2 regions of the Afipia sp. GW823-FHT06G09 genome follow, and region 1 is predicted to be linked to the other one. Evidence: riboswitches for the same ligand, from Rfam matches in the RefSeq annotation. Region 1 holds a riboswitch; the other holds the start of a gene.
The links. A riboswitch is a leader RNA that binds a small molecule or an ion and turns the genes downstream of it on or off. The one in region 1 is predicted to bind cobalamin.

Region 1 (4,416 bases):
CCGTGCGCAGGAACGCCTCGTAATCGGCATCGCTGAGCTGGCCCTTGGCGTGCTCGGCGCGCGCCTTGCGCACCTGCTCGGTCTGCGGAAATGATCCAATGGTTGTTGTTGGAAACGAGGGCAGGCGGAGCACCTTGCTCTGGAGTTTCTGCCGCGCGCCGAACGGACTCCTGCGTTGCGACAGCTTGGGCGACGTATCGGCGGCGCGCGATTTCACAGTGGGATTGTGAATCTTCGCCGACGAGACGCGCGTGGCTGCCGCCTGATCGGAAGCCGCAAGCTCACTCTTGATGGCCTCTCGTCCTGCCGATAACCCGCGGTTGAGGGTTGCCAGTTCGCCCATCTTCTGCACCGAGAACGCAAGCCAGCTTTTCAGGTCCGCATCGAGATCGGTCTCCTGATCGAGGTCGATCGGCACGTGGAGCATCGAGCACGAGGGCGCGATCTGGATGCGGTCCGCGCCGCCGCGCGCCGCGATGGCCTTGGCGGCCAGGTCGAGAACCTTCGCAAGATCCGCGCGCCAGATGTTGCGTCCGTCGATGACGCCGAGCGAAATCACGCGATCCGCAGGCAGCTTGCTCAGGACGGTATCGATCTGGCCCTTGCCGCGCACCAGATCGAGATGCACGCCGGCGACGGGTAGTTTGGTGACGAGGTCGGCGTTGTCGCCGAGTTCGCCGAAATAGGTCGCCAGCATGATCCTGATGCCAGGTACCTTCAGCGCGAATTCGCTGTACGCGGCTTTCAGCGCGGCCTTTTCATCCGCACCGAGGTCGAGCACGAGACATGGCTCGTCGATCTGCACCCAGTCCGCGCCTTCGGCGGCGAGTCTGTTGAGAACTTCGATGTAGACCGGCAGCAGTTTCGGCAGCAGCGCCAACCGGTTTTCGCCCTTGCCGAGCTTGAGGAACGTTACAGGGCCGACCAGCACCGGCCGGGTCTGGATGCCGAGCGCCTCGGCTTCGCGGTATTCGTCGATTGCCTTGGTGGAGGCGAGGGTGAAGGTTTGATCCCTGGTGAATTCCGGCACCATGTAGTGATAGTTGGTGTCGAACCACTTGGTCATTTCCTGCGCGGGCACGCCGTGGCCGTGACTATGGTTATGGGCGCAGCCGTCGTCGTGGCCCACATCCTTCTGGCTGCCGCGCGCCATCGCGAAATAGGTTTCCAGCGACACCGGTCCGCCTGTCCAGCCGTAGATTGTCGGAATCGCGCCGACCATGGCGCTGGTGTCCAGCACCTGATCGTAGAGCGAGAAGTCGTTCGAGGGGATCACGGTGACGCCGAGATCGCGCTGGCGCGTCCAGTTGTCGGCGCGGATTTTCGCCGCAGCCTCGCGCAGCGCGCCCTCGTTGATCTTGCCGGACCAGAATTTCTCCAGCGCGATTTTCAGTTCACGGCGCTGACCGATACGCGGTACGCCCAGCGTGGCGACAGGAATGGAAGCAGTAGAAGAACCCGACATTGCAAAACCCCGTGATGTGGGGGCAGGGCCGGACATGCGCGAACGGGAAGGGCGGCGAGCGTCCTTTCGCAAGCGACACACCGGGGCACCCCGCCCGTGGACGTACTGTGATCGCGGCAGGTCTCCTGGCTCACGGTTCAACGCCTGATGTCCGGCCTTCCCGAGGCTTTCACCTCAGTGGCACCGATGGACGAGGCTCACCGTCTACAGTTGCGGGGGCAGCTTCGGAGTTGCGCGAACCTCTCGGGCCGCGCGCACCGCATTCCCTCTTGGCTCCGGATCACCGATCCGCAGAACCGCGATGATCAAGTTATGTGAAGCGGCTTGCCCCCGGTCAAAGGGAAAGCTTCCCACCGCGGCTGTGCCGGACGCGCGCGGGGAGCGAGTGGGCAGCCGGCGCAAGAGAATCATGCAAGCTGATTCTTGATGCGTGATCGCCAGACCTGAACTCCAGGCGCCGTTTCCTCACGCCAGCGGAAAATTTCTTTGACGGTTTTCCGACGCATTCTGCGCTGTTGCGTGATTGTCCCGGTTATTCACACCGCGAGCCGCTTGACATCGCACCGTGAAAGTCACCAGATGTAGACGTCACGGTTCTACAAAGCCGCAAGGCCTTGTGGCGAAGATGGGAAGCTGGTGAGTTGCACTCCGATGCAGCAAGTCCGGCGCTGCCCCCGCAACTGTAAGCAGTGAGTTGAATCCGACCGATGTCACTGGTGCGTTTTCGCATCGGGAAGACCGGATTCAATGCCGACCTGCGAGCCAGGAGACCTGCCGCGACACCAAAAGAACGTCCACGGGCGGGGTGTCCGGCGGTCGCGTGCTTCGGTGCGTTCGCGCGCCGCGACGACGCGCCTTTCGGCCTCAGCCCCCAAAAATTGCAACACGCACGGGGTCTGCCGATGTCTCTCTCGATCGAACGCGAAGCCGCCAAATCCGCTCCTCTCATTCAGTTGCGTTCCGAGTCACTGGCTATCCCTGCGGCAGAGCCGCCGCTCCAGATCATCCGCCGCAACGGCACGGTTTCGCCGTTCGATGCCAGCAAGATCTCGATTGCGATGACCAAGGCGTTTCTTGCAGTTGAAGGCCACACCGCAGCCGCCTCGCGCCGCATTCACGAGGTGATCGAGCAACTCACAAACGAAGTGGTGAGCGCACTCACCCGCCGGATCGGCGAGGGGCGCACCTTCCACATCGAGGACGTTCAGGATCAGGTCGAACTGGCGCTGATGCGCAGCGAGCACCACAAGGTCGCCCGTGCCTATGTGCTGTATCGCGAGGAGCGCGCACGCCAGCGCGCCGAAGCTGACGCCGCCAGGTCGGTCAAAACGCCGTCCGAGCCGCAGCTGCATGTCACGCTGGGCAGCGGCGCGCGCGTCCCGCTCGACGCCGATCGCCTGATGCTGATCATTCAGGAAGCCTGCGCCAATCTCGACGGCGTCGATGCCGCGCCTGTGCTGGCTGAAACAAAGCGCAATCTTTACGACGGCATCAGCCAGGACGAGCTTGCGCTGGCCGGCATCATGGCCGCGCGCACGCTGGTGGAGCAGGAGCCGAACTACGCCTATGTCAGCGCGCGCCTCCTGCTCGACAAGCTACGCACCGAAGTGCTGTCGTTTGTTCATTCCGCGCAGATCAATGCGTCGCAGGCTGATATGACCGCGCGCTATGCGGAATACTTCCCGGTCTATGTCAAAAAAGGCATCGAAGCCGAACTGCTCGATCCTGAACTGGCGCGCTATGACCTGAAGCGGATCGCGGCAGCGCTGAAGCCGGAGCGCGATCTGTCGTTCCAGTTTCTTGGCTTGCAGACGCTGTACGATCGCTACTTCCTGCATCAGGACGGCAACCGGATCGAGCTGCCGCAGGCGTTCTTCATGCGCGTCGCCATGGGGCTTGCGATCCGCGAGATCGACCGCGAGGCGCGCGCCATCGAGTTCTACAACCTGCTGTCGTCGTTCGACTTCATGGCCTCGACGCCGACGCTGTTCAACTCCGGTACGCTGCGGCCGCAGCTCTCGTCCTGCTTCCTGACCACGGTGGCCGACGATCTCGACGGCATTTTCAAGTCGGTGAAGGACAATGCGCTGCTGGCGAAATATTCCGGCGGACTCGGCAACGACTGGACCCGCGTGCGCGGCCTCGGCGCGCACATCAAGGGCACCAACGGCGAAAGCCAGGGCGTGGTGCCGTTCCTGAAAGTTGCCAACGACACCGCAATCGCGGTCAATCAGGGCGGCAAGCGCAAGGGCGCGGTCTGCGCCTATCTCGAGACGTGGCACGTCGACATCGAGGAATTCCTCGATCTGCGCAAGAACACCGGCGACGACCGCCGCCGCACCCACGACATGAACACCGCGAACTGGGTGCCGGATCTGTTCATGCAGCGCGTCGAGGCGGATGGCGAATGGACGCTGTTCTCGCCCGACGAGACCCCGGACCTGCACGACCTTTACGGCAAGGCGTTTGCTGAACGATATGCTTTATACGAGGAAAAGGCTGCGCGTGGAGAGATGCGCGTGTTCAAGAAACTGCGCGCCACGGATCTGTGGCGCCGCATGCTGACCATGCTGTTCGAAACCGGGCATCCGTGGATCACGTTCAAGGACCCGTGCAACCTTCGTTCGCCGCAGCAGCATGTCGGCGTGATTCACTCATCTAATCTCTGCACCGAGATCACGCTGAACACGTCGGACGACGAGGTTGCGGTCTGCAATCTCGGGTCGGTCAACCTGCTCAACCATGTGGGCGAGGGCGGCATCGACCACGCGCGGCTGAAGCGGACGATCTCGACCGCGATGCGGATGCTGGACAATGTCATCGACATCAATTTCTACACCATCCCGGAAGCGCGCCGCTCCAACCTGCAACATCGTCCGGTCGGCCTCGGCCTGATGGGCTTCCAGGATGCGCTGCATGCGCTGCGGATTCCGATGGCGTCGGACGCCGCC
Region 2 (4,416 bases), on a different contig from region 1:
CGGCCATCCGACCGGCCACCCCCGATCGCATAACGACAGGAGAGACCCCATGCTGAAGATCATTTCTGCCGCCCTTGTTGCGGGTTCGATGATTGCCGCCCCTGCAATGGCCGCCACCGTCATGAAGACCGAAACGGCGCCAGCCGCCAAGTCCGAAACCCTGAAACCGTCGGTTGCGAATGCCAACGCGAAGGTGAAGGCGAAGAAGATCAAGCATCACAAGGCGCACAAGAAGACCAGCGCCGTCGTGAGCAAGAAGCATATCTCGTCCGCGGCGCCTGTGAAGCACGTCGCCGTGCAGAAGAAGGGCTGATCCTTCTTCATTGATATTTCCGTGACCGCTATTGCATAGCCCCCGCATCGAAGCGGTTCATGGAAAGAAGAACGGCCTGCACTCATCGCGAGATGGGTGCAGGCCGTGCTCTTTTGCGGCAGTTCTGCTGGAGTCAGAACGTCATGCCGGCTTTCACCAGGAACATGCGGCCGGGAAGTGGGTAGATCGCGTAAGAGCCTGGCGTGAACGCGCTGGCGATGCCGTAGTCGTAATACTGGGCGTCGAACAGGTTGATAACAGCCGCCGACCAGAAGAATCGGTCGATCTCGCCGCTCAGCTTCAGGTCGATGGTCGCGTTGGCGCCAATCAGACCCTGTGTGTTGGCCTGATCGTTGTCGAGACGGCGGCTGCTCCAGAAGCGTGCGCTGGCATCAAGCACGGCGTACTTCTGCCAGATGTTCCATGTGAATCCGGCGCTTCCGGAAAGCCGTGAAACAAGCGGCACGTCCTTTCCGGCAAACTGGCCTTCCTCGAACACGGCGCGCGTGTAGGCGAAACCACCCCTGAGCCTGAACGCCTCGTTGATCCGCAGCGATGCCTGAGTCTCGGAACCATAGCGATGCGTCGGATCGAGGTTGTAGTTGTAGAACGCGACCGGATTGTAGTGGATCTCGTTCTTCAGATGCATGTCGTAGTAGCTGGTCTGGATATCCAGCGGACCGCCGTGAATGCGAATGCCACCTTCGACATCGTAGGACGTTTGCGTCTTCAGCTCGAAGTTTTGCGGAATCGGCGGAAATGGGAAGGCCCCTCCGAACGCCGGTCCGGTAACGACGCGCTCATCCACGTTGGGTGTGCGGAAAGCTCGCGCAGCACGGCCGAAGACGGCGAAATTTTCGTTGAAGCGATGTTCGAGCCCGACATGCAGGGCGTGGTTGGTCTCGTCCTTGTCGAGAGGCGTCGCCTGAGCCAGCAGGCTGCCTGCGGGCGCGGTGGGATCGTACTTGTCGCGTGCCTTCAGGCTGAGCTGCTGGATGCGTCCGCCGTAGGAGAAGTCGGTGCTCGGCAACAATCCCAGCGTTTGCTGCCAGTAGCCGGCAATGGTTTGCTGCGAGAGGTTGTAGGCGTGATTGGGCGGATCGGAGATCGTGTACTGGCGGTTCGAGCTGTAGCGCGCATCGTAGTAGTCGAGGCCGGTCAGGATGCTCGATGTCACGCTGCCGAACGTGTTCTTCATGCTGAGGCGCGGCGTGATCGACCACGTCGTCAGATCGGAGTCGACATAGGCGTAAGGAAAACGATCGCCCGGAAACGACAGCACATAGTTGGGATCGCCGAAGAAACCCGCCTGCTGCTTCTTGTTGCGGACGCCGCCATCGACGATCAGCTCCGCGCCTGCCCATAAGGATTTTGTGAAACCCGCAGTGGCGTTGACGCCTTGCTTCTTGCCGTAATCGTTCGGCGTGCTCGTGCCGCGCAGATCGAGCAACTGGTTGGTGAAGTTGAAAAAATCGAGGGTGTACATGTTCGCGCGCGTGCCGGGAAAGCCGAGCTGCTGCCGGTCGCCGGACAGATTGAAAAATGCGCTGAACTCAGGCGTGGAGTAGCGGATCTCGCCGACCCCGTTCTGCTGGTCGAGCTTGTTGTTCTTCCGGTATCCGTCCGAATGAACGGCGTTGCCGAACACTGCGGACGACCATGGTCCCGAGTTGGTGCTGAACGAGCCATTGCCTTCGCGCTGCCCGTAAGAGCCCACACCACCCTCGATGCGCCCCGCGATCGGCTTGCCGATGCCCACGCCCGTTTTGGTGATGATGTTGATGACACCGCCGACGGCGTTGTCGCCGTAAAGCACAGCGCCGCTGTTGCCGCGCGTGACTTCGATGCGCGCGATCGATTGAACCGGGATAGTCGAGAGATCGACGCCCTGAAGGTCGGCCTCATTGAGACGGCGGCCGTTGATAAGGAACAATGTGTTGGACGACGCAAAGGCGCCGAACCCGCGAAGATCGACGACGGAGCCGGTACCGTTCACCGCGCCGTACAGATTCGTGAGTTGCACGCCCGGAATGGTCGCGAGCACATCCTGAATCGTCTGGTTGGGTGAACGTGCGATGTCTTCGGCGGTAATGGTTGCTGTCGATGTGCCGACGATGCCGCCATAGAGGCGGCTGGCGTCGACGTTGATCGGCGGCAACGCGCTGCCTGCGTCCTGCGCAAGCGTGGGGCTTACCAGCGCGGTGCCCGCGAGGCATGCCGCTGCGAATGCCGCTTTTGGAAAGAGAGATTTGGAAAATTGTGTCACGTTGAAGCCCCGCCGATGCATGTGATCGCGGAGGCGCGGTAACAACGCGCAGACATGACGGTGCGGCGGCAGGTTGCTGCCGCCATACGTTCCGTCCTGACTGAGGAAACAGGCCATCGGCCGAACCTCCGCAACAGTTACGTCACGTCACCGCTGCGGAAAGCCGCCCCTTCGCACGCCCCGTGCGACGGAAGGATGACCGGTACAGGCAGGTCTCCTGGCTCGCGGATCGCCGCCGTTGCCCGCCTTCCCAAGCTTGGCTGAAAAGCCTTCGCTCAGTGGCCTATTGGACAACGGCTCACCGCTGACAGTTGCGGGGGCAGCTTCGGACTGGCCGTGCAAACTTCACCTTGATGAGGCCGCACGGCGGCACCGAATTCCCTATTCGCCAGCTTGCGCTGGCACCTGTGCCGTGGTTGCAATCAACCGGCGAGGGGTTGCCTTGTCAATGACACAATGTGCAAGAAACCCAAGGGGATGCCTCAGGCCGTGGACTTCATCGGAATGCGTTGCAAATTGGTGACATATGCGAGGAGCACAGCGCTGGCGCTGGTTGCGCTCGGTCTCGCCGGTTGTGCATGGACCGGCGGAAGCGACGGCCTGTCCTACACCGCCGACCGCGGCATCGAGAACCAGCCGTATCCGGCGAACTACCGCCCCGAACTGCTGGCCCTGCTGCGCACCTATCTGAATGACCCGACCGGCATACGCGAGGCCGGGATTTCAGAACCGGCGCAAAAGGAAGTTGGGGGACGCCGCCGCTATGTGGTGTGCGTGCGTTTCAATGCGCGCAGTGCCGGACGTTACGCCGGCGCGAAAGAGCGCGCGGGCGTATACATCGACGGACGGCTCGATCGCATCATTGAAGAGACCGAGGATCTTTGTAAGGGCGTCAGCTACGCCGCGTTTCCCGAACTGGAAAAGCTGACGCGGTGAGCGTCTACGGAGGGGTGTCATGACGTCGAAATCAGCCGGGCGGTTAGCCCTCTGCCTGCTGCTGTGTCTCGGCGTCGGGATTCTCGAATCATATGTGACGCGGCCCGAAATCCCGGTGTGGTATGCGGCGCTGGCAAAGCCGTGGTGGACGCCGCCGCCGGTGGTTTTTCCAATCGCGTGGACCGTTCTCTACATTCTGATGGCTGTTAGCCTGTGGCGCCTGTGGGATCGCGCGGCGCCGTCGGCTCCGCGGGCCTCGGCGATCACCTGGTTTCTCATTCAGCTTGCGCTGAACGCGGCGTGGTCGCCAGTCTTCTTCGGATGGCACGGCACGCGCACCGCGCTCGTTATCATCATCGGCCTGTTGATCGCCATTGTGATGACAATGATCGCGGCTTCGCGCGCCGACAAGTCCGCGGCCTGGCTGCTCGCGCCGTATCTGGCTTGGGTCGCCTACGCGACCACGCTGAATGCCGGCGTGGTCGCGATGAACTAACAGACGTCCTATGAGAAGTGCCGGACGATCGCGTCGAATCCCCGCCGCCACGCGCGGGTCGCCTCGATATCGAGCGGGATCGGCTCGGCTGCGACGCGGACAATCACCAGTTCGCTGATCGGATCGATGTAGATGTACTGTCCGTGAATGCCGAGACAGCACAGCGTCCGCCGTTTGCGGTCGATCTGGTAGAACTTGCTGCGATAGGCCGCATCGGGAAACAGTTCGGCGAAATCGCCGCGCGCCCAGGCTGCCGGATCGCCATTGTCGTTGATGTCGTCGATCCACCAGCCCGGCACCACCTGCCTGCCGTTGGCGACCCCGCGCTGCCGGATCATTTCGCCGAAGCGGGCGAGGTCGCGCGGCGCGGCGCAGATGCCGCCGGCGGCGCGCATCGCGCCTTCC

Region 2: it holds a riboswitch for cobalamin, as region 1 does, so the genes downstream of both, AC1Q67_RS02545 (TonB-dependent receptor) here and metE (5-methyltetrahydropteroyltriglutamate--homocysteine S-methyltransferase) in region 1, are expected to answer to the same signal.

What each region holds. Positions count from the first base shown of each region.
Region 1 is NZ_JBXAHF010000005.1:136,540-140,955, reverse strand. Features, by position in the region: gene metE (5-methyltetrahydropteroyltriglutamate--homocysteine S-methyltransferase) at 1-1,465, opposite strand, end outside; cobalamin riboswitch at 1,564-1,781, opposite strand; cobalamin riboswitch at 2,040-2,258, shown strand; gene AC1Q67_RS21595 (ribonucleoside-diphosphate reductase subunit alpha) at 2,368-4,416, shown strand, end outside.
Region 2 is NZ_JBXAHF010000001.1:503,455-507,870, reverse strand. Features, by position in the region: gene AC1Q67_RS02550 (His-rich protein BRANT) at 50-313, shown strand; gene AC1Q67_RS02545 (TonB-dependent receptor) at 447-2,600, opposite strand; cobalamin riboswitch at 2,770-3,003, opposite strand; gene AC1Q67_RS02540 (hypothetical protein) at 3,084-3,515, shown strand; gene AC1Q67_RS02535 (TspO/MBR family protein) at 3,535-4,011, shown strand; gene AC1Q67_RS02530 (serine hydrolase domain-containing protein) at 4,020-4,416, opposite strand, start outside.